DNA from 3 places in the Pseudoalteromonas sp. JC28 genome. Region 1 is predicted to be linked to each of the others. Evidence: predicted binding sites of a transcription regulator. Region 1 holds the regulator's gene; each other region holds the start of a gene.

The links. The regulator MetJ, encoded in region 1, represses methionine synthesis genes. The targets are predictions, from matches to a motif close to TAGACGTCTAGACGTCTA.
Region 2: metE (5-methyltetrahydropteroyltriglutamate--homocysteine S-methyltransferase) is a predicted target of MetJ. The motif match lies at 8,608-8,625, and genes of this name have one in related genera.
Region 3: DS891_RS10455 (methylenetetrahydrofolate reductase) is a predicted target of MetJ. The motif match lies at 6,724-6,741, and genes of this name have one in related genera.

What each region holds. Positions count from the first base shown of each region.
Region 1 is NZ_QOKX01000008.1:18,380-28,473, reverse strand. It holds gene metB (cystathionine gamma-synthase) at 1-1,061, opposite strand, end outside; gene metJ (met regulon transcriptional regulator MetJ) at 1,406-1,726, shown strand; gene DS891_RS17930 (malic enzyme-like NAD(P)-binding protein) at 1,807-3,048, opposite strand; gene rpmE (50S ribosomal protein L31) at 3,821-4,036, opposite strand; gene priA (primosomal protein N') at 4,251-6,422, shown strand; gene DS891_RS17915 (SPOR domain-containing protein) at 6,436-6,966, shown strand; gene hslV (ATP-dependent protease subunit HslV) at 7,037-7,555, shown strand; gene hslU (HslU--HslV peptidase ATPase subunit) at 7,567-8,895, shown strand; gene DS891_RS17900 (gamma-butyrobetaine hydroxylase-like domain-containing protein) at 8,945-9,319, shown strand; gene DS891_RS17895 (hypothetical protein) at 9,322-9,870, opposite strand.
Region 2 is NZ_QOKX01000005.1:144,854-154,947, reverse strand. It holds gene DS891_RS12555 (ribonuclease E inhibitor RraB) at 1-156, shown strand, start outside; gene DS891_RS12550 (DEAD/DEAH box helicase) at 173-1,927, opposite strand; gene DS891_RS12545 (H-NS family nucleoid-associated regulatory protein) at 2,030-2,335, opposite strand; gene pyrC (dihydroorotase) at 2,503-3,540, opposite strand; gene DS891_RS12535 (EAL domain-containing protein) at 3,725-6,085, shown strand; gene metE (5-methyltetrahydropteroyltriglutamate--homocysteine S-methyltransferase) at 6,132-8,408, opposite strand; gene DS891_RS12525 (LysR substrate-binding domain-containing protein) at 8,698-9,585, shown strand; gene DS891_RS12520 (YdcF family protein) at 9,686-10,094, shown strand, end outside.
Region 3 is NZ_QOKX01000004.1:121,481-131,574, forward strand. It holds gene DS891_RS10410 (DUF3369 domain-containing protein) at 1-479, opposite strand, end outside; gene DS891_RS10415 (DUF2721 domain-containing protein) at 538-936, opposite strand; gene DS891_RS10420 (DUF2007 domain-containing protein) at 1,046-1,393, shown strand; gene DS891_RS10425 (YjaG family protein) at 1,377-1,970, shown strand; gene tsaD (tRNA (adenosine(37)-N6)-threonylcarbamoyltransferase complex transferase subunit TsaD) at 2,020-3,033, shown strand; gene plsY (glycerol-3-phosphate 1-O-acyltransferase PlsY) at 3,295-3,885, opposite strand; gene folB (dihydroneopterin aldolase) at 4,010-4,360, shown strand; gene folK (2-amino-4-hydroxy-6-hydroxymethyldihydropteridine diphosphokinase) at 4,368-4,856, shown strand; gene DS891_RS10450 (undecaprenyl-diphosphate phosphatase) at 4,853-5,653, shown strand; gene DS891_RS10455 (methylenetetrahydrofolate reductase) at 5,721-6,677, opposite strand; gene DS891_RS10460 (pitrilysin family protein) at 6,949-9,825, shown strand; gene DS891_RS10465 (diacylglycerol kinase) at 9,901-10,094, opposite strand, start outside.

The sequences.
Region 1 (10,094 bases):
CCCGCTTCTAAACGTGCTTGCGGATCCATACCCGCGTGTGTCATCGTCGCTGGATGACAAATAAGACTCTCAACCCCACCTAAAGATTCTGCCAATGAAAAGTGCGTTAGAGACGTTAAAAACTTCGCAGATGTTTGCAGATCGCCTTTGATATCAAAGCTCACCATGCCACCAAAGCCGAGCTGTTGTTTTTTCGCAAGTTCGTGTTGAGGATGCGACTCAAGGCCAGGGTAATAAACTTGGCTAACATACGGCGACTTTTCTAAATACTCCGCAATAATCTGAGCATTTTCTTGATGTTGGCGTAAACGCACATTTAAGGTGCGCAGTCCACGTAGGGTAAGGTAGCTATCAAAAGGTGCACCTGTAATACCGATATTATTCGCCCACCAAGCTAACTCATCACCCAACTCCTGTGTACGCGCGATCACCGCGCCCCCCACGACATCAGAATGACCATTGATATATTTAGTAGTTGAATGCACGACTACATCTACGCCAAAGGCAATGGGGTTTTGTAATGCAGGAGACAAGAAGGTGTTGTCAGCGGCGACCAAAGCCCCCACAGCGTGTGCTGCATTTACGACAGCTTCTATATCCGTTAACCGCAAAATTGGGTTACTTGGTGTTTCAATCCAAACTAATTTAGGTTTGATCTGCTGCAGCTGCGCAAGACTTTCAGGTTGCGTGAGATCCAAGACGGCTAATTTGAGCAATCCACGCTTTGCAAGCGATGTAAACAAGCGATAGCTACCACCATAGCAGTCATGTGGAATAACCAGCGTATCGTCATGGTTAAGCAGTTGAGTTACTAGGTGAACGGCAGCCATGCCAGTGGCGGTAATAATACCACGAGCACCACCTTCAAGTTCGGTAAGTGCCTGTGCAAGCACATCACGATTAAAGTTACCGCTGCGGCCATAATCGTAGTCGCGTTTGGTATCAAAATCGGCAAAAGAATAGGTGGTAGAAAGGTAAAGCGGTGGCACTACTGCCCCATGCGCTTTATCAGCTTCTATACCGTGACGCACTGCTACCGTCGATTTATTAACTTGACTCATAAGGTCACCTAGATAGTTGGATGTTTAGACGTCTAAAAGGTTAGAGCAACAGAAACCAGAAGTCAAAACATTTATACTGCTAAATGGCTAAATAACTAGTATTTGACTATCTTTTTTAAACCGATAAAATTTCGCCACTCTAGGCGTTGCTAATACGACTGAGTTATTGAAAACTATGGCAGAGATTCTTCTATCTCGCTATGGCGGATTAGTTTATTCATCTATTTGAGTTTGGGATTTATCTTTAATTCGTAAGGTTATCCCTATATTCATGCGGTTGGTGAATAATGTAGACCAGAACCCAGTCATATTGGCATTGATGTAACTGAGGCAAGTACACAATTATGGCAAAATGGAACGGTGAGTATATTCACCCATATGCAGAACACGGTAAGAAAGCAGAGCAAGTAAAAAAGATCACGGTGAGCATACCTCTGAATGTACTCAAAGTGCTAACTGATGAGCGTACACGTCGCCAAGTGAATAACTTACGTCATGCCACGAACAGTGAGCTTTTATGTGAGGCGTTTCTACATGCCTTCACAGGTCAGCCACTGCCGAGCGATGAAGACTTGAGAAAAGATAATCCAGAGCGTATTCCTTTAGAGGTAAGACAAATAATGGAAGAGCGCGGTTTGGAGATCCCAGAAATAAACGAAGAGTGATAACTGCTCTTTCGCTCTGGAAATACAGACACAAAAAAAGCCTCAATCGAGGCTTTTTCATTTGAATAATACCAATGGTATTATTCCATATATCCAGCTGGCATATCGATTTGTGCCACGCCTGATTCAATTGCAGCTACCGCTACCGCTTTTGCGATACGAGGTAACAAACGTGGATCCATTGGTTTTGGAATAATATACTCAGGACCAAACTCTAGACTATCTACGTCAGCCGCTTTTAACACTTCAGCAGGTACAGGCTCTTTCGCAATCGTTCTAATTGCTTCAACCGCTGCAATCTTCATCTCGTCATTGATAGCGGTTGCGCGTACATCAAGCGCACCACGGAAGATAAACGGGAAACACAGTACGTTATTTACTTGGTTTGGATAATCCGAGCGGCCTGTCGCCATGATCAAATCATTACGTGCACCGTGTGCAACTTCAGGGCTGATCTCAGGGTCTGGGTTAGAACAAGCGAATACCACTGGCTTGTCAGCCATTAGCTTTAGATCCTCAGCAGAAAGTAAGTCTGGGCCAGAAACACCAACAAATACGTCCGCATCTGCAATCACGTCTTGTAACGTACGCTTATCCGTGTTGTTTGCAAACAGCTCTTTGTATTCATTTAGGTCATCACGACGAGTATGGATCACGCCTTTTCTGTCCAGCATATAGATGTGCTCACGTTGAGCACCGCATTTGATCAGTAATTCCATACAAGCAATAGCGGCTGCACCCGCGCCAAGACACACAATAATCGCATCATGAATATCTTTACCTTGGATTTCCAACGCATTCAGCATACCCGCAGCGGTTACAATTGCAGTGCCGTGCTGATCATCATGGAATACAGGAACGTCACAACGTTCAATTAGCGCGCGCTCAATTTCAAAACACTCTGGCGCTTTAATATCTTCAAGGTTAATACCTCCAAATGTGTCTGCGATATTTGCCACAGTATTGATGAAGTCTTCAGTGGTGTTGTGCTTAACTTCGATATCGATTGAATCAAGGCCCGCAAAACGCTTAAATAATAGTGCCTTACCTTCCATAACAGGCTTTGACGCCAAAGGACCTAAGTTACCCAAGCCAAGAATTGCCGTACCATTACTGATCACCGCAACCATATTTCCTTTACCCGTGTAACGGTATGCATTCGCCGGATCAGCCGCGATTTCACGTACTGGCTCTGCAACACCTGGGCTGTATGCAAGTGCTAAGTCTTTTACGGTCTCGGCAGGTTTAGTGAGTTCAACACTGATTTTACCTGGAACGGGCTTCTCGTGATAATCTAGAGCTTGTTGACGAAAGTCTGTCATGGCGCGATATTTTCCTACGAAGTTAATGTGAGAGTGTGGTAAACGTTCGCATTCTGAATGTTGGCAACCTAGCTAGCTGGTTACAGCAACACACAGTGCGATTAACTATATGAGCGACGACATTCAACCACTCAACAAGCGTATGTGCTTTGCTGTCGCGGTATGTCAATAGGACATATAGTTAATCGACCGTATTCACACAATACCGAGTTTTGCTCATTATTCAAGTAAAATCAGGTCTATCCACTAGCATGGTATTTTCTATACTTTTCCGAGAAGATAAGCTCAATTTTAAGAAATATTTCACAAATAAAATGACTAAAACTTAAAAAACAAGACGCTAAAATCAGCACGGAATGTATAAAATTAGCACAAATGTACACCAACTATAAAAACAATAAGAAAATTGCAACTTAACTAACTTTAACGTCAAGATACCGACATTTAATCGCAATATACTGACTTTAGTTTATATTAAGTGCTCATACCTGATACTATTTACTATATGAGCTTTGATTATTTTCACAACTTAAGCTCGTAAATGTTCAATATTTATCTGCTAAATAGAGTTTTTACTCTACCCAAGAGATCAGTAAAGTTTTGCTGCCAAACTGGCAAGTTTTTTATTTTAGAAGAATAAAAGACACAATAAGACGGGATGACTGACGGTCTATCTGCTGATGCAGAATAGGATGTATAAATCGAGAAGGTATTTTCAAACAGGCACAAAAAAAGCACCCTAAAGGTGCTTTTTTCGACTAGACCAACAAGATTACTTCTTGCTGCTAAGTGCACCGAAACGCTTGTTAAAGCGATCTACACGGCCACCTGTGTCAAGGATCTTCTGCTTACCAGTGTAAAACGGGTGACATGCAGAACATACGTCTAGGTGAATATCTTTACATAGCGTTGAACGAGTTTCGAACTTGTTACCGCAAGAGCACGATGCAGTGATCGTCTCGTAATTAGGGTGAATACCTTCTTTCATAGCAACCTCTAGTTAAGGCCGTATCGCTCTCCAAACCCGAAGTCTGGCACCATACGTAGTTATACAAAAATGTGGACGCGTATTTTAGTGCTTAACTGAACAATCTACAAGCAATATTTCAGAGTTTTTTATCACCGCCTCTGAGTAAGTTTTCAATTCGTACCACCTTAGGTATATACTTCGTCACTGCGCTCACTTTATGGAATTGTAATACATGCTCATTCTTGAAGTAGCTTTAAAGCTGCCACTGCACCGAACATTCGACTATTTGCTAGCACCAACCATGCAAGTTGAAGCAGGAATGAGAGTCACCGTCAATTTTGCCAACCGTCGCTGCACAGCGATTGCGCTTGCTAAAAAAGACGACACCGATGTACCAAAAGAAAAACTCAAGCAAATTATTGAGGTGTTGGACGAGCATCCTGTCTTTAATCAAGCACAACTTAGCTTTTTACACTTTGTCTCCCAGTATTACTGTCATCCAATTGGCGATACCTTATTCACAGCACTACCGGCAGTACTCAGAGATGGTGGAAGCCCAGACAAAACTCAGATCCCTATCGTCAGATTAACGGAAAAAGGGCAGAAACTACCAACACTGCGAGCCAAAAAGCAACAAGCGCTGCTTTCTCAATTATATGAAGGTGGTGCAATAAAATTAAGTGAACTCAAAGCGCTCGGATTTGCTAGCCAAACAATTAAAGCATTAGAAGAAAAAGCGCTTATCTCACAATCTATTGAGCATGATAGTGATTGGTCGCAAAACGAATTACAGCTAGGCGAAAAGCCACGCCTAAACGACCAGCAAGCGACTATTTGCAGCGCCGTCAATGCACAAGTCGGTTACCGTACCTTTTTAATCGAAGGTGTAACGGGAAGTGGTAAAACCGAAGTCTACTTACAGAGCCTTGAAAACATAATAAAAGCGGGTAAACAAGCACTGATCTTAGTGCCTGAAATTGGACTCACACCGCAAACAGTCAACCGCTTTAAGAAGCGCTTTAATAACCTGCCCATTGATTTATGGCACTCAAATCTAACCGATAACGAGCGCCTACATACTTGGCGTCGCGCCGAAAAGGGTCTGAGCGCTTTGGTTATCGGTACTCGCTCGGCCATTTTTTTGCCATTTCAAAATCTCGGCATGATCATCGTTGACGAAGAGCACGACAACTCGTTTAAACAGCAAGAAGGCCTGCGCTATCACGCCAGAGATCTCGCTGCATTTCGAGCGCATCAGGCACACTGCCCTTTGCTTTTGGGAACCGCAACACCGGCATTAGAAACATTACACAAAGCCATTACCAACAAATATCAACTCGTCACACTGAGTAAACGAGCGCAGACCCAGCACGACAACCAATTTCACCTTGTCGACATGAAAGGTCAGCCAGAACAAGGCGGGTTTTCACCAATGAGTTTACATTGGATGGAAAAAACACTCGCTCGTGGTAAGCAAGTTATGGTGTTTCTAAATCGTCGGGGCTTTGCACCAACATTGATGTGTCACGAATGCGGATGGCTTAATACCTGTAAACATTGCTCTACCAGCGCCACGTACCATAAAAACATGAACCGCTTGGTATGCCATCATTGTGGTGAACAGGACTTTGTACCGAGACAGTGTCCAGATTGCGGCAGCACCCAAATCATGCCCACAGGGCTTGGTACAGAACAACTCGAAGGCTTTTTAAGCGAACGCTTCACTGATATTCCCGTTACTCGCATTGACCGAGATTCTACGCGCCGTAAGGGCAGCCTTGAAAGCGCCCTTGAAGAAATTAATCAAGGTGGCGCGCGAATTCTGGTCGGCACTCAAATGCTTGCCAAGGGCCACCACTTTGCCGATGTCAGCCTTGTGATTATCTTGGATGTGGACTCAGGACTTTACTCTTGTGACTTTAGAGCAACCGAGCAAATGGCACAGCTCATTACGCAAGTTGCTGGACGAGCCGGACGTGCCGGTGAAGCGGGAACCGTGTTATTGCAAACGCATTTTCCAGAACATCCATTATTGCAAGATTTAATTAATAATGGTTATGGCGACTTCGCGCGATATGCCTTACAAGAGCGTGAAGAAGCTATGCTTCCCCCCTTCGCACACTTAGCTATCATCCGCGCCGAGGCAACAAATATAAATACAGTATTGCGCTTTTTGTCGGATTTGGTTCCTGCTACCCCCTATCCTGGTATACAATTGCTGGGTCCAATTCCAGCACCACTTGAACGAATAGCTGGAAAGTTCAGATATCAATTACACATACACGCACAACAACGCACTGTGCTGCGGGACTACCTTTCGCAACTTGCGCGCTATATCGCTACGCATGAGTCTGCCAATCGAGTACGCTGGAGCATAGATGTTGATCCAATGGATAGCTATTAAAATCAAATAACCTATGGCACAGCACGATTACATCAATAAGAAACCTAAAGGCAAGGGGAAAGACAAGCCAGAAAAATCGGCGAAATTTCCTGTTATTGCTGCTATTTTTGCATTTCTACTAATCGGAGGGTTTGCCTACGGTCTTTGGTTTATAAAAACCAATGCCGATCCTAAAGAAGTAGAGCAAGCCAAAAACCCACACCCAGTTGCCGAGCAAAAGGTTATTAAACCAAAGCCTCGCCCACCTGAGTTCATTGAAGAAATTAAAAATCATGAAATCAAGGTCGAAGTTAAAGAGATCGAGAGCAAAGGTCCCTATCAAATGCAGTGTGGTTCATTTAGAACCCATAGCCAAGCCGAAGCCATGAAAGCCAAAGTTGCGTTTGCTGGATTAATCGCGGAGATCCGTCGTACCGAAGGGAGTAACGGTGTCTGGTATCGTGTCCGTCTTGGCCCCTACGATACCAAGCGTTTAGCAGAAAGCGATAAAAACAAATTACAACGCGTTGGGATATTTGGCTGCGGGATTTGGGGCTGGACTTGATTTTTATAAGTCCACCCATATTTCCTACTAATCTAGAGTTACACGGGCACAGGCCCAGATAAGGATTACTATGACTACCATCGTTAGTGTTCGTCGCGATGACAAAGTGGTTATCGGCGGTGATGGCCAAGTTTCGCTTGGTAACACAGTTATGAAAGGCAACGCACGTAAAGTACGTCGTCTATACAATGGTAAAGTACTGGCAGGTTTCGCTGGCGGTACAGCTGATGCATTTACATTATTTGAACGCTTTGAAGCAAAGCTAGAGATGCACCAAGGCCATCTCACTAAAGCAGCCGTAGAAATGGCAAAAGACTGGCGTACCGACAGAGCATTAAGAAGGCTTGAAGCCCTACTTGCGGTAGCCGATGAAACCGCCTCGCTTATCATCACAGGTAACGGCGACGTGGTGCAGCCAGAGCATGATCTTATTGCTATCGGCAGTGGTGGTAACTTCGCACAGGCGGCTGCAACCGCACTACTTGAAAATACAGACTTAAGTGCGAAAGAAATCGTGGAAAAGAGCCTGAAGATCGCCGGCGATATCTGCGTATTTACCAATAATTTCCAAACTATCGAAGAATTGTAATAGGACTCGTCATGACAGCTATGACTCCAAGAGAGATTGTGCACGAGCTTGATCAACATATTATCGGTCAGGACAAAGCCAAAAAAGCCGTCGCGATTGCACTGCGCAACCGTTGGCGTCGTATGCAGCTTGATGAAGAGCTGCGTGCAGAAGTTACACCCAAGAATATTTTGATGATCGGCCCAACGGGTGTAGGTAAAACTGAAATTGCCCGCCGTCTAGCAAAGCTTGCTAACGCACCATTTATCAAAGTAGAAGCGACTAAGTTCACCGAAGTGGGTTATGTTGGTAAAGAAGTTGAAACCATCATCCGCGATCTAGTCGAAGTTTCTTTTAAACTAACACGTGAACAGCAAACCAAGAAATTCAAATTCCGCGCTGAAGAAGCCGCCGAAGAGCGTATTTTAGATGCACTTTTGCCACCAGCAAAAGACGCTTGGGGTGAGTCTCAGCCAAATGAAAATTCGTCAACACGTCAAGTATTTCGTAAGAAACTACGTGAAGGTCAGTTAGACGACAAAGAAATTGAGATCGACATCGCAGAAACGGCGCCTCATGTTGAGATCATGTCACCTCCTGGTATGGAAGAAATGACCAGCCAGCTACAGAGCATGTTCCAAAACATGTCGGGTGACAAGAAAAAGAACCGTAAGCTGAAAATTAAAGAAGCACTTAAGCTATTGATTGAAGAAGAAGCTGCAAAGCTTGTTAATCCAGAAGAGCTTAAAGAGCAAGCTATTGAGTCAGTTGAACAAAACGGTATCGTGTTTATTGATGAAATCGATAAAATTTGTAAGCGCGGAGAATCTTCTGGCCCAGATGTTAGCCGTGAAGGTGTACAACGCGACTTACTACCACTTATCGAAGGTTCAACCGTTAATACTAAACACGGCATGGTAAAAACCGACCACATTTTATTTATCGCGTCAGGTGCGTTCCAAATGGCCAAGCCGTCGGATTTAATCCCTGAACTACAAGGTCGTTTACCTATTCGCGTTGAACTAGAAGCACTAACTGCGGGTGATTTCAAACGTATTCTAACTGAGCCAAATGCATCTCTTACAGAGCAGCAACAAGCGCTACTGAAAACAGAAGACGTCACTATCGACTTTACCGATGACGCTATCACTAAACTGGCTGAAGCTGCATATCAGGTCAACGAGAAAACTGAAAACATCGGTGCGCGTCGCCTTCACACTGTGATGGAAAAGCTGATGGAAGAGATTTCATTCGATGCCAGTGAAAAGGCTGGTGATACCTTGACGATTGATGCCGCCTACGTTGAACAGCATTTAGACATGCTTGTTCAGGATGAAGATTTAAGCCGCTTCATTCTGTAAATTAAAATAAAAAGCGGAGCCTTGCTCCGCTTTTTGAGTTATACCAATTATGTATCAAGTCACCAAACTTCATTATCATACGCTCAGTAAAGTACTCGATGTTTATTTTGAGGACGGCCGCTGTTTTACGCTAAGTGCCGAATTCTTACGAACACATTCACCATCCGCCGAAGTGCAAGGGCATAGTCCGGCGCAAAAGCAACTCGTGCTAAACAAACAGAATGTCGCCATAAAGAAAATTGAACCCGTTGGTCACTATGCTGCACGCTTTGTTTTTGATGATGGCCACGACTCAGGGCTCTACAGCTGGCAATACTTATACACTATAGCTACACAACACGATGTGCTATGGCAGGAATATGTAAACGCTGTAGAAGAGTATAAAACCCAAAAGGACAGCGTACCTATCAAGTTTGTGCCTTAAATTTACTGTTGATAAGCAGCCTGATACGAAGATTTGACATTATCGACCAAGCTATCTAAAACCTTTAAATTCATCTTATTAGGGAAGAAATCAGCTTGTGCCGCTAGCTTGTTACGCATCTTCATTAGTGTCACTCGATCTTCTTTTAAAAACGCAACACTCGCGGCTATATACTCTACCCAAAGGAACTCGGCAGGATTATTCTTCGCAGAGAGCAGAAGTGCCTCTCCAACCTCTATCGCCTGTTCTCGCTTTCCCGCCATAGCATAATTCTGAAATAAATGCCATTGCAAACTTGCTTGCTGCTCTCCAGTCATGGTTTTATATTGCTCAATGAGCATTGCAGCTTCTAAATAACAACCCTGATTATACAGTACTCGCCACCCAGAGTTAGGTGTTTGATCAAAGCTTTTATAATTCATATTAGTCATGTTATTGCGTACAGTATCGAAGCTATCTCGACATAACATCGAAGCTTGAACAGAAAAGTTTCCCATAGCCAAAAGTAAAAATAGCCCCCGGATACAAGAATTACGTGTGGAGAGTTTCATTTAAATATTCCTTTTCAACATGTGATTTTCTCTTTATAAAACATACCTTTTAAAGATGCAAACCCCTACCTAAGACGATCCGGAAAATTTCTACAACAGTACATATTACTCACGATGTTGAATAGAGTCACCTTAAATGCAATACGCTTCTCAATATTCAAAATGACAATCAACCTGAACCTTAAAAATAATAAGCAAGCTCATTTCTTATCCGAGCCTCAGGT
Region 2 (10,094 bases), on a different contig from region 1:
CAATGTCCTGATACTGGCGTTTGGGAAGTGATCACCACAGTGACTATGGTCCCTATGCACGAGCTGCTGAGTCAGACAGAGCAATACCTAGAAAGCATAGCCAATGGCTATGAAGGATATGGTGATGGCTGGGGCTTAATGGCCTCGGAAGAATAAACTTGCTACAGAAAAGCTAACTTTTGTCGGCCTTTCTGTAGCTTCCTTGATAATCAAACAGCTTTTCAGAAACCTGCCAACCAAACTTCTTGTGTAATTTAGCAATCACAAAATCCGGTGCAATTAAGTCAGTATCTATCACTTCTTCAGCTGACTGCCATTGCGCAGGTGCCGATGTTGACTTTCTCCGCTTTGCAAATTGCTGGTGGAATATAAATAGGCTCTTTTGATTAGAAAAGTCATAGACTTCACTGCAACTTGCCCCATCCTCATCAAAGTAAGTAATTTTTAATTTATTGCCACCGAGTACTTCGCTACATAGCCCGCTACAGCGTAATACCATTGCATGTTTTAAATTCAGTGCCGCGCGCAGCTTATCATCTGGGTCTGCCATTATTCCGCCGCACTGATGACATTGCCTTGCAGCAATATCATTTTCTGCACCGCACTGCTCACATTCTTTAAACTTAAAACGATAATCACATTGCTGTGAGTGACCTTCATCGTCTTCAAGCAACCCCTGACAGCGCCTACCAAAATGCTCAATAAGCTTGCCTTGCTCGTCTACCTTGCCCCAGAAAATATTGGCAAAGCCACAACCAGGACACAGCACCTGTACGGGCTCATTGTCTGAATTTGGCTTTTTACTTCCCACTTCAGGTGCAAATAAGTCAAAGTCATTGCCAGCATAATCAATGACAAAGCAATCTTCTTTATTTTCGTCTAACCTAAGTCCTCTACCTACAATCTGCTGATAGAGGCTCACGGACTCCGTGGGTCTCAAGATAGCGATAACATCAACATGGGGCGCGTCAAACCCGGTAGTCAGCACAGAAACATTCACTAAATACTTAATTTCTCTATTTTTGAACTGGACGATAAGTGCATCTCTCACGGCAGATTTGGTTTCACCCGTTATTAGCGCACTATATTGCTCAGGTAAATAGCCGAGAATTTCTTTTGCATGCATAACCGTCGCGGCAAAAATCATTACGCCGACCCTATTCTCACTTAGCGCTAGTAAGTGCGAGATAATGCTTTTTGTTGCACGGGTCTGAGCCTGTAATAATGTATTCATATCAGATTCTGAATAACGCCCAAATGAATCTGTACTTAAACTAGAAAAGTCATAATTTTCAACCGCTGGATCAATTTTTTTAGGTGGCGTTAGGTACGAGTTTTTTATCATATATCTGAGCGGCAGCTCATAAATACACCGCTTAAATGGTGATTCTGCTTTCCCCCTCACAAAACCGTGATAATGCTTATGATATATCCATCCCATACCCAAGCGATAAGGTGTTGCTGTTAAGCCCAGTAACTTTAATTCAGGATTAAATTCAGTCAGCTGGTTTAAAATTTGCTGATACTGACTATTATCATCACCACTTACTCGGTGACATTCATCAATGATAACTAATGAATAGAATTGATTAAGTTGTGACAAATTTCGAGACAACGACTGCACACTGGCAAAAGTCACCTGATGCTGTAACGACTTTTCTTTTAATCCAGCAGAAAAAATGCTCGCTTGTAATCCATAGCTTTTATATTTTTGTGCATTTTGTTCTACAAGCTCTTTAACATGAGTCAACACTAATATTTTGTGCCTAGCAAGCCGTGCAAGCTCCGCAATAACTAAACTCTTTCCGGCGCCAGTAGGCAAAACAATTACTGCAGACTCGCTAGATTTACGAAAGTGGAGCAGTGTATTTTGTACCGCTTCCTGCTGATAAGGTCTTAAAACGTAAATAAGCGCCTCAGGGGATATATAATTAAGTCAAAAAAGGCGTACCTACTAAGGTACGCCTTTTATTTAAGCAATTTAAACAAAGGTTGTTCAATACCGAACCACCTTCATAATAAAGCCTTATTAGATTAGATAATCATCTAGGTTAACACCTTGGAATACTTTAGGTGTTTTACCACGGCCAGTCCACTCGATTACCTCACCGTCTTTTTCAATACGGTATTTTGCTTTTACTTTAGAACGACGGTCAGCTGACGTAGTGCCCACTAAATCATCAAGCGTAAGTCCTTTTTCTTTCAGCATAGCCAATACCTCTTCTTTAGCTTGCTGTTGTTCCTTTTGCTCGTCCAGTGCTTTTTGGATAAGCTCTAACGCTTTTTCTAAATCACCGTAGCTTGCATTTTTAATAAAAGACTTGATCTCACGCATTGATACTCTCTCAATTAAGCTTAGTTTTAATATTTATATTGAATACTATATTAAAATTAATAAAAAACAAATTGTATTCTGTGAATTTTAATTTTGTTACGAAAAAAGCGCCATAATAGCGCTTTCTAGTTAGGATTAAGAAGATTTAATTACATTTTGTTTAAATCTCATTCAACTTTCCAGTCAATAGTTGTACCCGCTTTAATAGGAACAACAGATCCTTCACCTAATTTGTATGCATCAGGCACTTGCCAAGGAGACTTAGTCAGCGTAATGGTATCTGTATTGCGTGGTAAGTCATAAAAGTCCGGACCAAAGTGACTCGCAAAGCCTTCTAATTTATCAAGCTCTCCCGCGTCTTCAAATGCTTCGGCGTATAGCTCTATTGCGGCATGTGCAGTGTATGCACCGGCACAGCCACATGCGGCTTCTTTTTTATCTTTCGCATGAGGGGCTGAATCAGTGCCCAAAAAGAATTTCTTACTTCCGCTTGTCGCCGCTTCAATTAGCGCTTGTTGATGTGTATTACGTTTTAAGATAGGTAAGCAATAATAGTGAGGGCGAATACCACCAGCCAACATATGATTGCGGTTATAAAGCAAGTGATGAGCAGTGATAGTTGCTGCAACGTTGTCAGGTGCTTGATTGACAAAATCAACGGCATCTTTTGTTGTGATATGTTCGAGTACGATTTTTAGCGCTGGAAAGTTATCAACGACTTTAGATAGCTTCGTCTCAAGGAATACTTTTTCTCTATCAAAAATATCAATAGATGAGTCCGTCACTTCACCGTGCACAAGCAGCAACATGCCAACTTCTTGCATCGCTTCAAGTGCTGGATACACGTTTTCAATATCCGTTACCCCCGACGCTGAGTTTGTCGTCGCACCGGCTGGATACAACTTAGCAGCAACGATATGACCGGTTGCTTTCGCTTTTTTTATTTCTTCAGGAGTAGTGTTATCCGTAAGGTACAACACCATTAGAGGCTGAAAGTTACCTTGAGGATTAGCGGCCATTATGCGGTCACGATAAGCCAAAGCAGTCTCTGTGCAAGTTGCTGGTGGGACCAGATTTGGCATGATAATCGCGCGGCCCATATAGCGACTAATATCTCTTACCGTATCGACCAATACATCACCATCACGTAGGTGCACATGCCAATCATCTGGTCGTGTAATCGTTAGCGTTTGTTTGCTCGTCATTGCTCTCTTCCACTGCTGAATTTGCCCGATCATAGGCTGCACATGGGTGTTAGTAAAGTTTTTCAGGCCAACCGCAGATTATTTCACTTTGTGAGTTTACTTTAGCGCGTTTTCATTTTTCACAATATTGGTAAATATGTACAATTTAAGTTAACTTAGTAGCATCTTTTCATGAGAAATATGTATGCTATCTGAGAACCAAAAATTAGAATCAAAAACTGAGCAGCTTAGCATCATTAACCAGTTTTCTTCGTCGCTGCTGCATCTAACCAAACTTGACGAATTATTTGAATACGTTACGACACAGGTTGTCAACCGACTGGGGTTTGTCGATTGTGTTATCTATCTCGCTGATCCTTACCAAGAATATCTAGAAGTCGCTGCAAGTATGGGCGTTTCCCATGCTAATGGTGATTATCGTGTTGAACAAACCAAGATAAAGATTGGTTTAGGTATTACTGGTCAAGTAGCAACGACTAGAGCGCCCTTTATTTCTGGAAACGTCGCCGCTCACCCTATGTACATTGCTGATTTACGACCCGCCATGTCAGAGCTTTGTGTACCACTTGAGTATGACGGTCATTTAATCGGTGTGATTGACTGTGAGCATCCAGAGGCCGATTATTTTACCTCCGCGCATTTACAGATATTATCGACGGTCGCACATCTGCTCAGTGCCAAAATCCACCAGTTACGTACCTTAGAAAACCTCCAAACCACGATTGCCCAGTTACACCAAGCACAGAATTTAGAAAAGTCCCTGCTTAAAATTGCAAACATCACTTACCGCTTTGAGAACCTTGAAGCTTTTTATGATGACTTATATAAAATCATTGCCTCTCAGCTTTGCGCCGAGAACTTCTTTATCGGCCTTTATGATACTCAACAGGATATTTTAGAAATCGATTATTTGATTGAGGGAGGCGAAAAATGTAATGCACATCAAAAAGTATCAAAAGATCAGATTAAGCATACTGCATCCTACTATATACTGAAGAACCAACGACCACTGCTGTGTGATAACAATCAATTTAGAATGCACATTACGCGGGGTGATTTTAAAATGGTGGGCCGCTCGCCGCGCTCTTGGTTAGGCGTACCATTTTTGGTTAATGATCAATATCAGGGCGTGATTGTACTGCAAAGCTACAATAACGACCAAGCTTTCGTGAATCATGATTTATCTATTTTGACTTATATAAGTCGCCAAGTCAGCATGGCCATAGACCGGCAGCTTTCACGACAAGCGTTAGAGCATAGAGCCTTACATGACGACTTAACAGGTCTTGCCAATCGCTATTTATTGTTAGAGCGGATCAAGCATGCCATTTTGAGGCTTGCACGAATCGAGTCCTCTAATTTGCACTGCCTAATTTATCTGGATTTAGACAGATTTAAGAGCATTAATGACTCACTTGGCCACGATGTTGGTGACCATTTCTTGATTGCTATTGTCGAGATGATAAATGGCTGTATTCGCAAAACCGATACATTCGCGCGGCTCGGGGGTGATGAGTTTGCAATTTTTATGGAAAATGTCCAAGACAGGCAACAAGTCACTCTGCTACTTGATAGGATCACCACAGCAATAACCAAGCCCCTTCATATAGATGGTCATGTTCTGCAAGCTTCTGGCAGTATTGGCGTTGCCTTCACTGATAACGAGTCCGATAGCGCAATTAATTTACTGCAGCAAGCAGATGCCGCCATGTACGAAGCAAAATCTTCGGGTCGGGGTCAGGTCTGCTATTTTAATAATGCCATGCGCAAGCGCCTAAAACAGCAAGCCGATATTGAAAATGATCTGCAACATGGCATAAAAAACAATGAATTTGCGCTGTACTATCAGCCGATATTTTCTCTCACGACTGGCGCTATTGTGAGCTTTGAAGCCCTTGTCCGTTGGTTTCACCCCAAAAATGGTCTCGTCTCTCCAGATGCTTTTATTCCAATTGCAGAGCAAACCGGACAGATCATTGAACTTGACTTACATTTGTTGGAATTAGCAGCCAAACAACTCAAACGTTGGAAAGCGCAAAAGCTGCCGAAAACTCGCGTTACGGTAAATGTTTCATCGCGACATTTCGCAAGCTTAGAGTTCGTAGATACAATTCAGCAACTTTATCATCATTATGAGCTTACACCTGGCTCTTTATGTTTGGAAATCACAGAATCTGGATTAATAGCAAACTTAGCTCTTGCAACCAAAATTATTCAAGGATTAGAATCCCTTGGAGTGAAGCTTTATCTTGACGACTTTGGCACCGGTTACTCTGCTTTAGGTTATTTGCACCAGCTCCCCATTCATGTGCTTAAAATTGATAAGAGCTTTATTGACCAACTAACTGAAAGAGAAAACCCCCTAGTTGATGCGATTTTGAAGCTTGCACAATCACTTAACCTGACCGTTGTCGCCGAAGGTATCGAGCTCGAAACCCAGTGGCAGCTATTAAAGCAAAAAGGCTGTCAATTTGGTCAAGGTTATATTGTTTCTAAACCACTCGCCGCAGATCAAGCGATGGCATTTTTACTGAGTAGAAACTAGCAAATACCCATTGTTTATAAACAATGGGTATTTAGACTGGTTTAGTTTAACTTCTACCTAATTCGCTTCTAAGCTCCTTGGTTGCTGCCACCATATTCTCAAGTGCAGCCCGGGTTTCTGGCCATGCTCGGGTTTTTAGCCCGCAATCTGGATTCACCCATAATCTTTCTACTGGGATTTTCTTCGCTGCTTTGTGAATTAAGTCTTTTATCCAAGCCACCTCAGGGACGTTTGGCGTGTGAATATCATAAACACCAGGCCCGATGTCATTGGGGTAGTCAAAATCTTCAAAGGCGTCGAGTAAGGTCATATTTGAACGTGACGTTTCAATTGTGATCACGTCCGCATCCATATCCGCTATGGCGGCGATAATATCGTTAAACTCCGAATAACACATATGCGTATGGATCTGTGTTTCGTCATTCACACCACTTGCAGATACCCTAAACGCATATGCCGCCCACGCTAAGTAAGTTTTCCACTGACTGGCTTTGAGTGGCATCCCCTCTCTAAAAGCAGGTTCATCGATTTGGATCACCTTAATCCCTGCATTTTGCAAATCTACCACTTCATCTCTCAGTGCTAATGCGATTTGATTCGCGATGCTCGGCTTGTCTAAGTCATCTCTGACAAACGACCAAAATAAAATAGTCACCGGCCCTGTTAGCATGCCCTTCATCGGTTTTTTGGTTAAGCTCTGTGCATAACTCGTCCACTTCACTGTCATTGGTGCTGCACGCGAGACATCTCCCCAGATCACAGGGGGTTTAACACAGCGCGACCCATAACTTTGCACCCAACCAAACTGAGTAAAGGCAAAACCTTCGAGTAATTCACCAAAATACTCAACCATATCATTGCGCTCTGCTTCGCCATGTACAAGCACATCTAAGTTAAGCGCTTCTTGTTCTTCAACGGCATAACGGATCTCCGCTTCCATCTGGCTTTGATAAGCATCAGTACTCAACGTACCCGCTTTATAATCACGTCGCGCCTTACGAATAGCTTGGGTTTGTGGGAAAGAGCCTATCGTTGTGGTTGGCAATAAGGGTAAATTTAGCGATTGTGCTTGCTTTTTAATTCTGGTTGCGAATTCACTCGTGCGTTGACCGTCTTTTGTTGTAAGCGCTGAAACACGCTGCTGCACCTCATTATTATTCACTCGAGTAGAAGTCAAACGCGCTTTTACAGGCTTAGAATATTCGACCAACTGGGTAATATCACGCTGCTCCAATGCATTTTTCAATAATGCCAGCTCTTGCCCTTTTTGTTTGGCAAATGCGAGCCAAGACTTTAACTCACTATCAAGCTTTTGCTCTTGCTCTAAGTCCACTGGCGTATGTAATAATGAGCACGAAGGAGCGAGCCAGAGATTATCACCGCGACGTTCATGAACCAGAGCAAGTTGCTGATATACACCTTCGAGATCCGAGCGCCAAATGTTACGACCATTCACAATCCCGAGAGACAGTACGCTATCTTGCCCAACTACTTCCTCTAACGAAGCCAAGTCGTAGTTTGCCGTTACGCAGTCAAAATGCACGCCTTCTACGGGGTAAGATTGAATATCTTCAACATGCGCTTGTACGGAGTCAAAATAACTGGCCAACAACACTTTTACTCCTTGGCCACTCAACGCATCAAAACTCCGGCGCAGCGCGTTACGATAAGCATCGTCGATTTCCAGTGCTAAAATAGGTTCATCAATTTGTACCCACTCAACACCTTGAGCTGCAAGCTTGGCAAGTACCTGCTGATATACAGCCAATAACTTATCTAATAAAACTAATTTATCAAACTCTTGGCCAACACATTTAGCTAAGTAGAGATAGGTTACCGGGCCGACCAAGACGGGTTTTGCTCGGTAGCCAAGTAATTGTGCTTCCTCTACTTGAATGAATAACTCAGTCCAAGTCAGAGCAAACTCCTGTGTTTGAGTTAGCTCAGGGACGATGTAATGATAATTGGTGTTGAACCATTTTGTCATTTCACTTGCTGCACACGCACAGCCGCTAGGTGCTCGACCCCTGCCAATCCGAAACAAAGTATCGAGATTTACAGACTCATCATTTTTGTGACGACTAGGGATCGCGCCGACAAGTAATGAAATATTCAACACGTGGTCATACCAAGCGAAATCGCCAACTGGGATAAGGTCAACACCAGCATCAGCTTGCAATGCCCAATTTTCTGCACGAATGCGCTTTCCTTCCGCGATTAAGTCGTCTTGCGTTAAGTCGCCCGACCAATAGCGCTCTACTGCAAATTTAAGTTCACGTTTTTTGCCTACGCGTGGAAAACCCAAATTATGTGTTAATGCCATGATTTTAATTCCATCTAGATGTATGGATGTCTAAATTTAATTATCATAATCAAAAACAACAATTGATGCTTTTTCAGATTTCATATGAATAAAATTAATTTGTAATTTTTTGCAAAATTTTTACAGAAGTAGTGACAACGCTGTCATTTTTAGTGTTATAGTGGATTTGTGAATTTTTGAACAATTCACCGTAGGTATTTAGACGTCTAGACATTGATAATAACTAAATAGAATCGTAATATTGAGTAATGCTGAGATTTGCTCACTTCAAATATGAGAATTGTTGATAATGATTGATATAAAGCACCTAAAGACTATCTCCACCTTGAAAGAAACTGGTTCTCTTGTGAATACAGCACGAGAGCTATTCCTGACTCAATCCGCTTTATCTCATCAGATCAAAGATCTAGAGAACAAACTCGACTGCCAACTATTCGAGCGCAAGACCCAACCGGTACGCTTTACCCCTCAAGGCATGTTGCTATTAGAGCTCGCCAATGATGTATTGCCTAAAGTTGAAGCAACAAAGTGTCGTTTGAAGGAAAGCCTTAACCAGCCCATCTCACAACTCAGATTAAGCGTGGAATGTCATGCTTGTTTTCACTGGTTGCTGCCAACGATTAAAGAATTCAATACCTTTTGGCCTGACATTAAAGTCGATTACGAACGAGGCTTTAGCTATGATGCGATTCCTGACCTTATTGAAGATGAGCTGGACTTAGTGCTTACTTCGGACATTCGAGAACCAGAACAGCTCGAATACGCGCATCTTTTTGACTTTAAATTAAAGTTAATCGTTGCACCAGATCACGAATTGGCCAAGAAGGCCTATGTCACAGCACTCGACCTAAAAGATGAAACCATCATTTCTTACCCTATTCCTCGCGAGCGTCAGGACATATTTAAGCACTTTATTCAAAATGCACGCTTTGATGGTACGCTAAAAACCGTCGATCAAGGTTTATTAATCTTCCAACTTGTGAGTGCAGGTATGGGGGTTGCGGCCTTACCAGACTGGTTGGTCACACCTTATGAAAGCCAAGGGCTGATTAAATCGATTCCTCTAGGCGCTCTTGGGCTAAATCGTCCAATGTATTTAGCAATGAAGAAAAGCATGAAAGATAACCCTGTTTATCGCCATTTCCTCAATACTTGCCGTAAAACCACGGCAAGATAGTTGACTGGGCTCTTTTTGAGCCCTAACTGTTATACATTTCTACAGCTCCCATCTCATGCTAGCATTGCGTCAGGCTTATCTAAATCTAAGGCATGTTTAAATGTTTGAAGTCAAAAAGGTTATCGGTCAACTTCTGATGCCGTTACCGTTATCTTTGGTTGCACTTATGGGGCTCATGTTTTTTATCGCCAAAACACGCAAAGGGCCGTATATCGCAGTCTGGTTGGTCCTACTAACTACTTGGAGCATATCCACTCCTTATGTCGCGCAACACATTATCGAGTGGGATAAGGGCACGCTCACCGCATTCAATCCAAGCAGGCACAAAAACATAGACAGAATTGTTGTGCTTGGTTGTAATTTATACCCCGATGATTCCCTCCCCAGTAATGCTCAACTAGGTAGTTGCGGTTTAGCTCGACTAGTTGAAGGCATTAGACTTGCTAATATTTACCCAAAAGCCCAGCTGTATGTTTCTGGTTATGGCTATGGCAACGCAACAAGCGCAG
Region 3 (10,094 bases), on a different contig from region 1:
TTTTCGATGGTTTGAATATCCCGGTGAGCGCGTAAAGCAGAATAGAGCAGCGTTTTTAACTTGACGGCAGTGAGCTCGGTTTTGTTCTTATAGTCATTAATATCGTAATCGCGAATAACCGATTCTTCCGGTGCTTCACCTGGCTGCCCTGTGCGCAGCACAAGGCGAATATCAAAGTTTTCTAAGTCATCACGGATATATCGCACTAAATCAAGCCCTGCATGATTACTTTCCATCACGACATCAATAAGGCCTACAGAAATATTCTGCTCCGTGTCCAAGATGACTTTTGCTTCTTGTGCTGAGTAGGCATGATGAAATCTCAATGCTTTATTCTCAAACTTAAAGCCGGACAACACCAGCTTAGTCACTTGGTGAATGTCTTCTTCATCGTCTACAACCAGAATATCCCAGTAGGTATCGGCCATTTGATTTATTGGGCTTTCTAGCACTTCATCTGAGAACAAAAATCCGCTCACAGATTGCTCCTCTTTTTATGCTGACTCAACGTTAGTATAGTCGGCAGTAACAAGGCCGCTAATCTTGTTGAGGTTTTTTCTCGATATTTTGCAATTCTAGTTCGATTGCATCGCAAGAAATGTGGATTTCATAAAGAGAAAGTAGCAATGATAAGGTTAGGCTACAGAGACTCGCACCAAATAATGTTACGCCAAGTAAGGATATTTCAAGGAACAAGGCAAACATTGAAGACGTACAAAGTAAAAACGCAATTACGCCCCATACTTGCATTCGTCTGATTAATCTAATTCGTTTCCTTAAGTTTTCGATTTGCGCTTTAACCAAAGATCTTATGGTGTCGCCTTCTCGAGCGTTTAATTCACGGATCAATTGTGCGAGTACCAAAAAGCGATTGGTGTAAGCGAGCAGTAATAAAGAAATTGCTGGGAATAATAGGCCCGGTGTTGTTAGAGTCATAATCGTATTTTAATGGAATAGCTTGATGTTTAAGTGTGATGATAATGAATGATTTTATCAAGAAACAAATGAGCACATTGAGTGCTAATTCAATAGTGAAGATAATGCAATGAGTGAACAATCTTTTCATTGGGTGCAATTGTGCGCTATCAGCGGCTTTGTTGAAGCGCATTTACTCAAAGGTCAACTAGAACAAGCGAATATTCAGGTTCGCTTACAAGGTGAGCATTTGTCAGGTGCTATTGGTGAAATTCCAGCAGAGCAAGCTGCCATCAAGCTCTTTGTTTATGCAATAAAGTTACCCGAGGCTCAGGAAATATTGGTAAACTATAACAAATCACGTCATCGCAGTGCCGCCGAGCTGTCGGATTGGCTATGTAACCACTGTGCAGAATTAAATGGACCAGCGTTTGAATATTGCTGGCAATGTGGAAATAAGCATGAGCAAAGCAAATAACTTTCAAAGAATTAGAGAGTTAAATTATCTTCAAAAGGCAGTCTTAGGTGCTGCTATTATTGAGCGTATGTTGCCAAATTATTCATTATTTAGTGAGGCTACGGGTTTTGGCGACGAGCAAGTTCTCAGAAATACGCTGAATTTAATCTGGGAGAAAATATTACTGCCAAAGAGCAAAATTAGCTTAGAAAAGCTGGTTGAAAAGGTTGAACCAAATGTACCTGAGCTCAGTGAGTTCGATATGTTTGGTACCTATCCCGCAATCGATGTAGCGACAGCGCTGTTAGGCATGTTGCAAGGCCTAATGACAAAAGATGAACATGAGTTTGTAAGCGTTGCCAAAATTTCTCAGGCAACGGTAGCTAAATACATCGAGTTTATGTTGATGGCGGAAGATATATCTCCAACAAATGAGTTAGTGCGTGAACACCCGCAGATGCAGTATGAAATTGAAATCCTCGCTGAGCTTATCGAACACGTGGAAAATATGGGGCGTATTAGCAGCGACTCGGTGAAGTCGCTAAAGGCCTTGGCACTAGCTGACGGCCAAACAAATATTGGTTTGGAACTTGAGTAGCTGATTTCGTATAATCAGCGGCTGCAGTAAAGAGTTTGGAGAAAGTAACTTGCGTATTTTGGGTATAGAATCCTCATGTGATGAGACGGGTATTGCTATTTATGATGATGAGCAAGGGCTGTTGGCACATCAATTATATTCTCAGGTAAAAGTACACGCCGATTATGGTGGGGTAGTGCCTGAACTTGCTTCTCGTGATCATGTACGCAAAACGATCCCTCTTATTGAAGCTGCTTTCGCGCAAGCGGGTTGCGGTCCTGAAGACCTTGATGGCATTGCTTATACCGCAGGGCCGGGTTTGGTCGGTGCTTTGTTAGTTGGCACCTCAATTGGTCGCTCGTTAGCATTTGGTTGGGGGATCCCAGCCGTTGCCGTACATCATATGGAAGGCCATTTGCTTGCCCCTATGCTTGAAGACGATAAACCAGAGTTCCCATTCGTCGCGCTGCTAGTCTCTGGTGGTCATACCATGATGGTCAAAGTCTCAGGTATCGGTGAGTATGAGGTACTTGGTGAGTCAGTGGATGATGCTGCTGGTGAAGCATTTGATAAAACCGCAAAGCTACTCGGCCTTGATTACCCTGGCGGCCCAATGCTTGCGAAAATGGCGACACAGGGTCAAGCAGGGCGATTTACTTTTCCAAAACCGATGACAGACAGACCAGGTCTGGATTTTAGTTTCAGTGGATTAAAAACCGCAGCGGCAAACACGATCCGTAATGAAGGCGATGATGAGCAAACGAAAGCAGATATCGCTCATGCCTTTCAAACTGCGGTCGTAGAAACACTAGCGATTAAGTGCAAGCGGGCACTGAAAGAAACAGGCATTAAAAGCCTTGTGATTGCAGGTGGCGTCAGCGCCAATACAGAACTTAGGCAAAAGCTTGAGCGCATGATGCTTGGTATGAAAGGGCGAGTTTATTATCCGCGCACTGAATTTTGTACAGACAATGGGGCGATGATAGCTTATGCAGGAATGCAGCGCCTAAAAGCAGGTCAGCATGCGCCACTTGATATGAAAACTAAGCCACGTTGGCCGCTGGATAGTCTAGAAAAAGTCTAGGGTCTGTTGATCTTTGCTGTTTGATTTTTGTTCTCCTGAGTGTGTTTTGGTCGCGACGCTCGACTTGCCGCCTAGTAATCTAGGCAAAAGTTGAGCAACAATGAACAAAGCGCACTCAGGTGAACCCAAAGGGCAGCGCTTGATCAGCATTTCTACTGTGTTATCGCCTGACTCACATAGAATAACTATGCTACGCAGGCTCTGCCTTGTACAAATACCAATCAAACTGCTGCAAAAACAAACTTGAAAGGTAAACAGGCCCTAGTCTTTAGACTTTTTCCCCACCTTGGGCTCTTTACCACTCAAGAGCCTTTTAATATTTGCCCTATGACGAATAATAATCACCACAGTTAAAAAGCTTACCGGCACCGTATAAAGCGGTTTTATCCACCATGTGTAAAGTGGAGCTGCTGCGACTGCGACAATCGCTGCGAGTGAAGAATAGCGTGTTAGCGCTAGCACCACGAGCCACGTACTAATCAATAGCCCACCCAATGACAAGCCGATGGGTAATAGCGCACCAAATGCCGTTGCTACCGCTTTACCACCGTTAAAGTGGAAGAAAATAGGATAAATGTGACCAAGGCATGCGCTTACGGCTATTGCACCTAACCACACAGGTTCTATTTTCAGAAAGTAGGCTCCCCACACCGGGATGGTTCCCTTTAAAATATCGAAGACGAGCACCAGCGCAGCTGGGATCTTTCCTCCCAATCTTAATACATTGGTTGCGCCTGGATTATTAGAACCATTAAAGCGTGGATCTGGTAGATTGAATAACCGACAAACCAGAATCGCTGAGGAAATCGATCCCAATAAATAAGCACATACGCACATTAAACTGATTAACACTGTCTTCCTTATTTTTTATTGCGTTGTTTTGGGCTATGATCGGCGGTCTTAAGTCCTGCACAGATCGCGAATTGCGATTAGAAAATGCGGGTGAATTACAGCGATAAACATGTTTGGAGTTTACATGGATAAAGTCTATATCTCACAGCTACACGTCGAAGCCATAATAGGAGTGTACGACTTTGAAAAAGAAAGTAAACAAAGCCTTTACTTTGATGTTGAGATGTTGACCGATATTAGCGCTGCCGCTCGCCATGACGATATTAGTTTGGCGGTTGATTATGCTAAAGTGAGTGAGCGTATTATTGCGCATACCCAAGCAAAACCAGTTGAGCTATTAGAAACGTTAGTTGAACAGCTTGCCGCAATGATCCTAAATGAATTTAATGTACAACAAGTGCTTATAAAAGTGAGTAAACCTGCTGCCGTGCCACAAGCACAAACGGTTGGTGTAGAAATTGTGCGTAAGAAGTAGAATTATCATGGCACAAATTTTTATCAGTCTCGGCTCAAACATAGAAAAAGAAAAAAACTTGCTGAGTGGCTTGAGCGTATTGATAGAACACTTTCCGGATTTTCAACATTCGAGTGTTTTTGAGAGTGAAGCCGTCGGGTTTGCTGGGAATAATTTCTATAACTCGGTCTTTGCGGCACAAACACAGCTGTCTTTAGACGAAGTGTATAAACTGCTCAAGTCGATAGAATACGATCATGGTCGTCGCTGTAGTGAAAAGAAGTTTAGTCCACGCACTTTAGATCTCGATATTCTCTTTTATGACCACCTTATTTGTTCATCACCCGCTCAGTTGCCTCGGGATGAAATAACCAAAAATGCCTTCGTGCTTCAGCCATTAGCTGAACTAGCTCCTGATTTTATCCATCCTGTTGAGGGTAAAAGCATTGCTCAGTTATGGCAGGAGTATCACAACCCAACTCAAAAATTATGGAAAGTGGAGTTTCCCAAGCAATGAGCTTTATTGAGATTGTCGTCCTTGCAATTATTCAAGGTCTCACTGAATTTTTACCTATTTCGAGTTCTGCCCACTTACTGCTACCTTCACAGGTACTAGGTTGGCAAGATCAGGGTCTTGCCTTTGATGTTGCTGTTCATGTTGGTACTTTGCTGGCTGTCGTTATTTATTTTCGACAAGACATTGTCAGCCTATTGGCAGGATGGTTCAAATCATTCTCAGGTACGCACTCGAAAGAAAGCCGGCTGACTTGGTGTATTGTGGTTGCCACTATTCCATTCGTGATCTTAGCTCCACTGCTTAAGGATATCGTAGAAGTTTATTTACGTAGTGCTTGGGTGATTGCAACATCGACGATAGTATTTGGTTTACTGCTTTGGTATGCCGACGTGAAAGCGAAACAAATCAAAGACGAATTTGCCTTAAACTGGAAAAGCGCATTGATACTGGGGCTTGCGCAAATTACCGCTGTTATTCCCGGCACATCGCGTTCAGGTATTACCATCACCGCAGGTTTATTACTCGGGCTTGATAAGAAAAGTGCGGCGCGCTTTTCGTTTTTAATGTCTATTCCAGTCATTTCGATGATGGGATTGTATTACAGTTTAGAGCTTGCTACCGGCGATGAAGTGGTTGATTGGAATGCGTTATTAAGTGGTGCAGCACTGTCGTTTATCTCAGCTTATGCCTGTATCTTCTTTTTCCTGAAAATCATAGAGCGCATGGGCATGATGCCATTTGTCATTTACCGCTTGCTACTTGGGGTGGGATTAATCGCTTTCTTGAGCCTAAGTTAATCTGGGCTTTGGATAATTCAGCAAGGTTAACAGAAAAGCCAGCTTGATGAAGCTGGCTTAGACTGCATTAAGCAATTTGCTTTTCCGCAAGGCATAATTCCATGGTCGCCTTCAACAGTCGATAAAGGTTTATAGATGCATCTATTTCTTCTTTACGGTTTGTTAAGCTCTCAATATTTAAGCCAAGAGAAATATCTAGATGTGAGCAGCTTTTTAAGATTTGATCTAGATTTTCTCTACAAATACGAATTGACTCACTTAGTGTATTGTCTGCATCTAACATGCGCCATTTGGTTGCTTCTGGTACTGAAATCCCCAGCCACTCCATAAACTGCAAGGTTTTTTCTCCACCACATGGAGTAAAGGTAAGAATAATGCGTTTTGGTGTTTGCCCTTGCTGTTTACAGGTGCGAGCATAGCTCGTAATAAGATCTATGGTTGCTTGAGCGTCATACACTGCTTGGGAAACAAAGAATTGGCAGCCTTGCTCTGTTTTATCAATTAATCTTTCGTGTTCATTACGCTTACTGGCGTGGCGCTCTGCGATAGTTACACCACCTAAGAAAAAGTCATCTTGATGATGCTTCAATACCTTATAGGCTTCAGAAAGCGGCAACTTAATATCGCCTTGTGAAGACGGATTGCCCACTAATACTAGATTGTTTAACCCATATTGCTGTTTTGTGCTGCTTAACCAATCGCCAAAAGCTTCACTATCGCGCTGTGCCACACTTTTATACGTAATTACATCAAGGTGTGATAATTCGCGGATCAACTGACTATATTCACACGGATCAACGGTGTGCTTAAAAGGGAATGGACGTGGTACTTGAGTACGGCTGCTTTCATCTTGAATGTCATAGATGATCACGCCGTCGTATTCAATCTCATGTAAACGGCCCAAAAGCTTAGCGGCAATTGATTTTAGCTGCTCTGGGTCGGTGCCAATCTTAGGTGGTGTGGTACCAATTAAATATACCCCTTGGTTAGGGTCAATGATTTTCTCTTGAAGCGTTAAAGCCATAATCCTCATTCCACAAAAGCATTTCTGTATCTCTTTACTAATATAGCAGCCATTTAGACGTCTAGATAGATTTTTTTTAATGAAAGAATTTCAATAATTATGAATTTATCTCAAGTGCTCAAACCAAAATTTCATATTTGTTTACACATTAGGATGGTAAATCACCTTGGAAATTAGCGAATTAGTATGGCTTTGGGGCATAATCAGGAGGTTTACTAACGTAAGTGAACACGACTTACTTAGAATAAAAAATATGATTAGGACCAAATTCATGAAATTCAAATTACTAGCAACCAGCTTTGCCGTAAGCTTAGCGCTTAGTGGCTGCGCAGCGACGAATTCAGACCAAGCCCAACAGTCAGCTGAAAGTACTCAAGCTGCCCAATCCAATAAAGTATTCGCCCAAGATTATGTTTTGGAAGAGCTAGAAAATGGCCTTCGCGTCATGGTAGTTAAAACTAACTATCCTGATGTGGTATCGCTACAGATCCCGGTTTCTGTTGGTTCGCGTAATGAAGTCGAAGCGGGTAAAACCGGCTTCGCTCATTTCTTTGAGCATATGATGTTCAAAGGCTCAGAAAAGTATCCACAAGACGTTTATTCGGACATTTTGAAAAATTCAGGTGTTGATAATCGCGCTTACACGACCAATGACTACACGAACTACCACCTAAATTTCTCGAAGCAGCATTTAGATAAAGTATTAGAAATCGAAGCGGATATCTTTCAGAACCTGACTTACAGTGAAGAACAGTTTCGTACTGAAGCACTAACCGTGAAAGGTGAATACCTTAAAAATAATGCCAGCCCAGTTCGAAAACTGCTTTCTGCGGTAAGAAAAGAAGCATTTGATAAACATACCTATAAACACACAACGATGGGCTTTTTTGAAGACATCGAAGCAATGCCAGATCAAATGGCCTATGGTAAAACCTTCTTTGAACGTTTTTACAAGCCAGAATACGTATCGCTTGTCATTGTGGGTGACGTAGATCCAAAAGAAACCATGGCTATGGTGAAAAAGCACTGGGGTAATTGGAAAAAGGGTGATTATCAAGCTGATATTCCAGTTGAGCCTAAACAAGAGAAAGCACGTTACGTTCATGAAAAATATGATGGCTTACCTGGTCACTGGTTGCTTGTTTCATATAAAGGCACTGCATGGGAGCCGAAGAAAAAAGACCGAGCTGCGCTTGATTTGATCTCGCAGTTATACTTCTCTCAAAACTCTGAGTTATATCAAGAGCTGGTGGTAGACAAACAGCTTGCAAGCCAAATGTTTACCTACAACCCTGAAACCAAAGACCCTGGTCTTCTGCATGTTTTCGTTAAAGTTGAAGATGAAAAAGATCTGGCGACAGTGCGTGATGCAATCAATAACACTTACGCAAAAGCACGCACAGAGCTGGTAGATGAAAATAAACTTGCTGCACTTAAATCAAACCTAAAGTACAGCTTTATTAACGGCCTTGACTCATCACAATCTATTGCTTCGACACTCGCAAGCTACATGCATTTTGAGCGTGACCCTGAAGTGGTGAATGCGCTTTATGCAAGTGCAGATAAAGTCACTGCGAAAGACATTCGTGATATTGCCAATAAATACTTTGTGGACAGCAGCCGCACAACGGTGACTATGTCTGCACTTGAGTCTGTGCCTGGTTTTGATAAGGAAGTTAACTTAGACAAGTTAGTGGCAAAAATGGACAAGCCAGTAACGCGTCATTTCAACGTATTAGACAAGACCAATAATTCACCGCTGGTGGATGTGAACTTTCTTTTTTACACAGGTGCTGCCGCAGATCCTGCAGGTAAAAAAGGTCTTGCTGCGCTTACTGCGGCTATGATTGCCAATGGTGGAAGTGAGTCGCAATCATACAAAGAAATTCAAAAGGCGCTGTATCCTATTGCTGGTAGCTTCGGTTATCAAATCGATAAAGAAATGATTTCTTTACGTGGTCGTATTCATAAAGATAACGCTGATCAATGGTATGGCATTGTGAGTCAGCAGCTTTTGAGCCCAGGGTTCAGAGAAGATGATTTTAAACGTCTGAAAAAAGAGCTAATCGACGGCATTAAGGCTGGTTTGAAAGCGTCAAATGATGAAGAACTAGGTAAAGAAGTGCTTTATCACGAGCTGTACAAAGGCCACCCATACGAAAGCTATAACTTTGGTGATTTATCAGACTTAGAAGCAATCACACTGGATGACGTTAAGGCTTTTTACGCTCAGCAATTTACTCAAGCTAAACTTAACGTGGGTATCACAGGTGCACTCGATAAACAGCTAAAAGAAACGATGTTTAACGATCTTGCGGCTTTACCTAAAGGCGAAGAAGCGCGTTTACAAGTGCCTGATGCCCCTAAACTGTCTGGCCATCACGCAACCATCGTAGAAAAGAATGCAAAATCAACAGCGGTGTCTTTTGGTTTCCCAATCGACACGGTTCGTAGCAGCAAAGACTGGGCTGCGCTTTGGTTAGTGCGTTCATACTTTGGTGAGCACCGCAGTTCAAACAGCCACTTGTACCAGCGTATCCGTCAGGTACGTGGTATGAACTATGGTGATTATGCATATATCGAATACTTCCCTCGTGGTATGTTCCAAACTAAGCCGGATGCAAACTTAGGTCGTAGTGAGCAAATTTTCCAAGTGTGGTTACGCCCACTTCGTTCTAATAACGATGCCCATTTTGCAACGCGTACTGCATTGTTTGAACTCGATAAGCTGATCAAAGAAGGGATGAGCCAAGCAGACTTTGAAGCAACACGTAACTTCTTAATCAACTTTGTGCCGCAAATGGTGGCGAGCCAAGATAGACAGCTAGGTTATGCACTTGATAGCCAGTTCTACAACACCGATGAGTTTGTTGCCTATGTGACAAAGCAGCTAGCGTCGCTGTCTGTTGAAGATATCAATCGAGTTATCAAAGAGAACTTGCAGACCGAAGATATTCACTATGTGTTTATCACTGGTGATGCAAAAGATATGGCGAAGCGCCTAAGTGCTGAGCAGCCATCTCCTATGACTTATAACACGAAAAAGCCTGATGTATTGCTGGCAGAAGATGCTGAAATTGCTACATACCCGCTAAATATTCCAAGTAAGAATATTAAAACGTTGGATGTAGAAAAAGTGTTTGAATAACGATTATTCAGCTTAATAAAAAATGGCGGCTAAAAATTTAGCCGCCATTTTTTTGTATCAAAACCACGCGTAATTTTAGGTTATGGTGTTGAACCACTCCACTGCGGCAGCTATCCAAATTAACGAGCTAATTAATAATGTCAGCGTAACGGCCGCTGATGCCATATCTTTTGCACGACCAGATAGTAAGTGATGCTCGGTACTCACTCGATCTGTCAGCGCTTCGATTGCCGAGTTGATAAGTTCTATGACTAATATCAACAGTACAC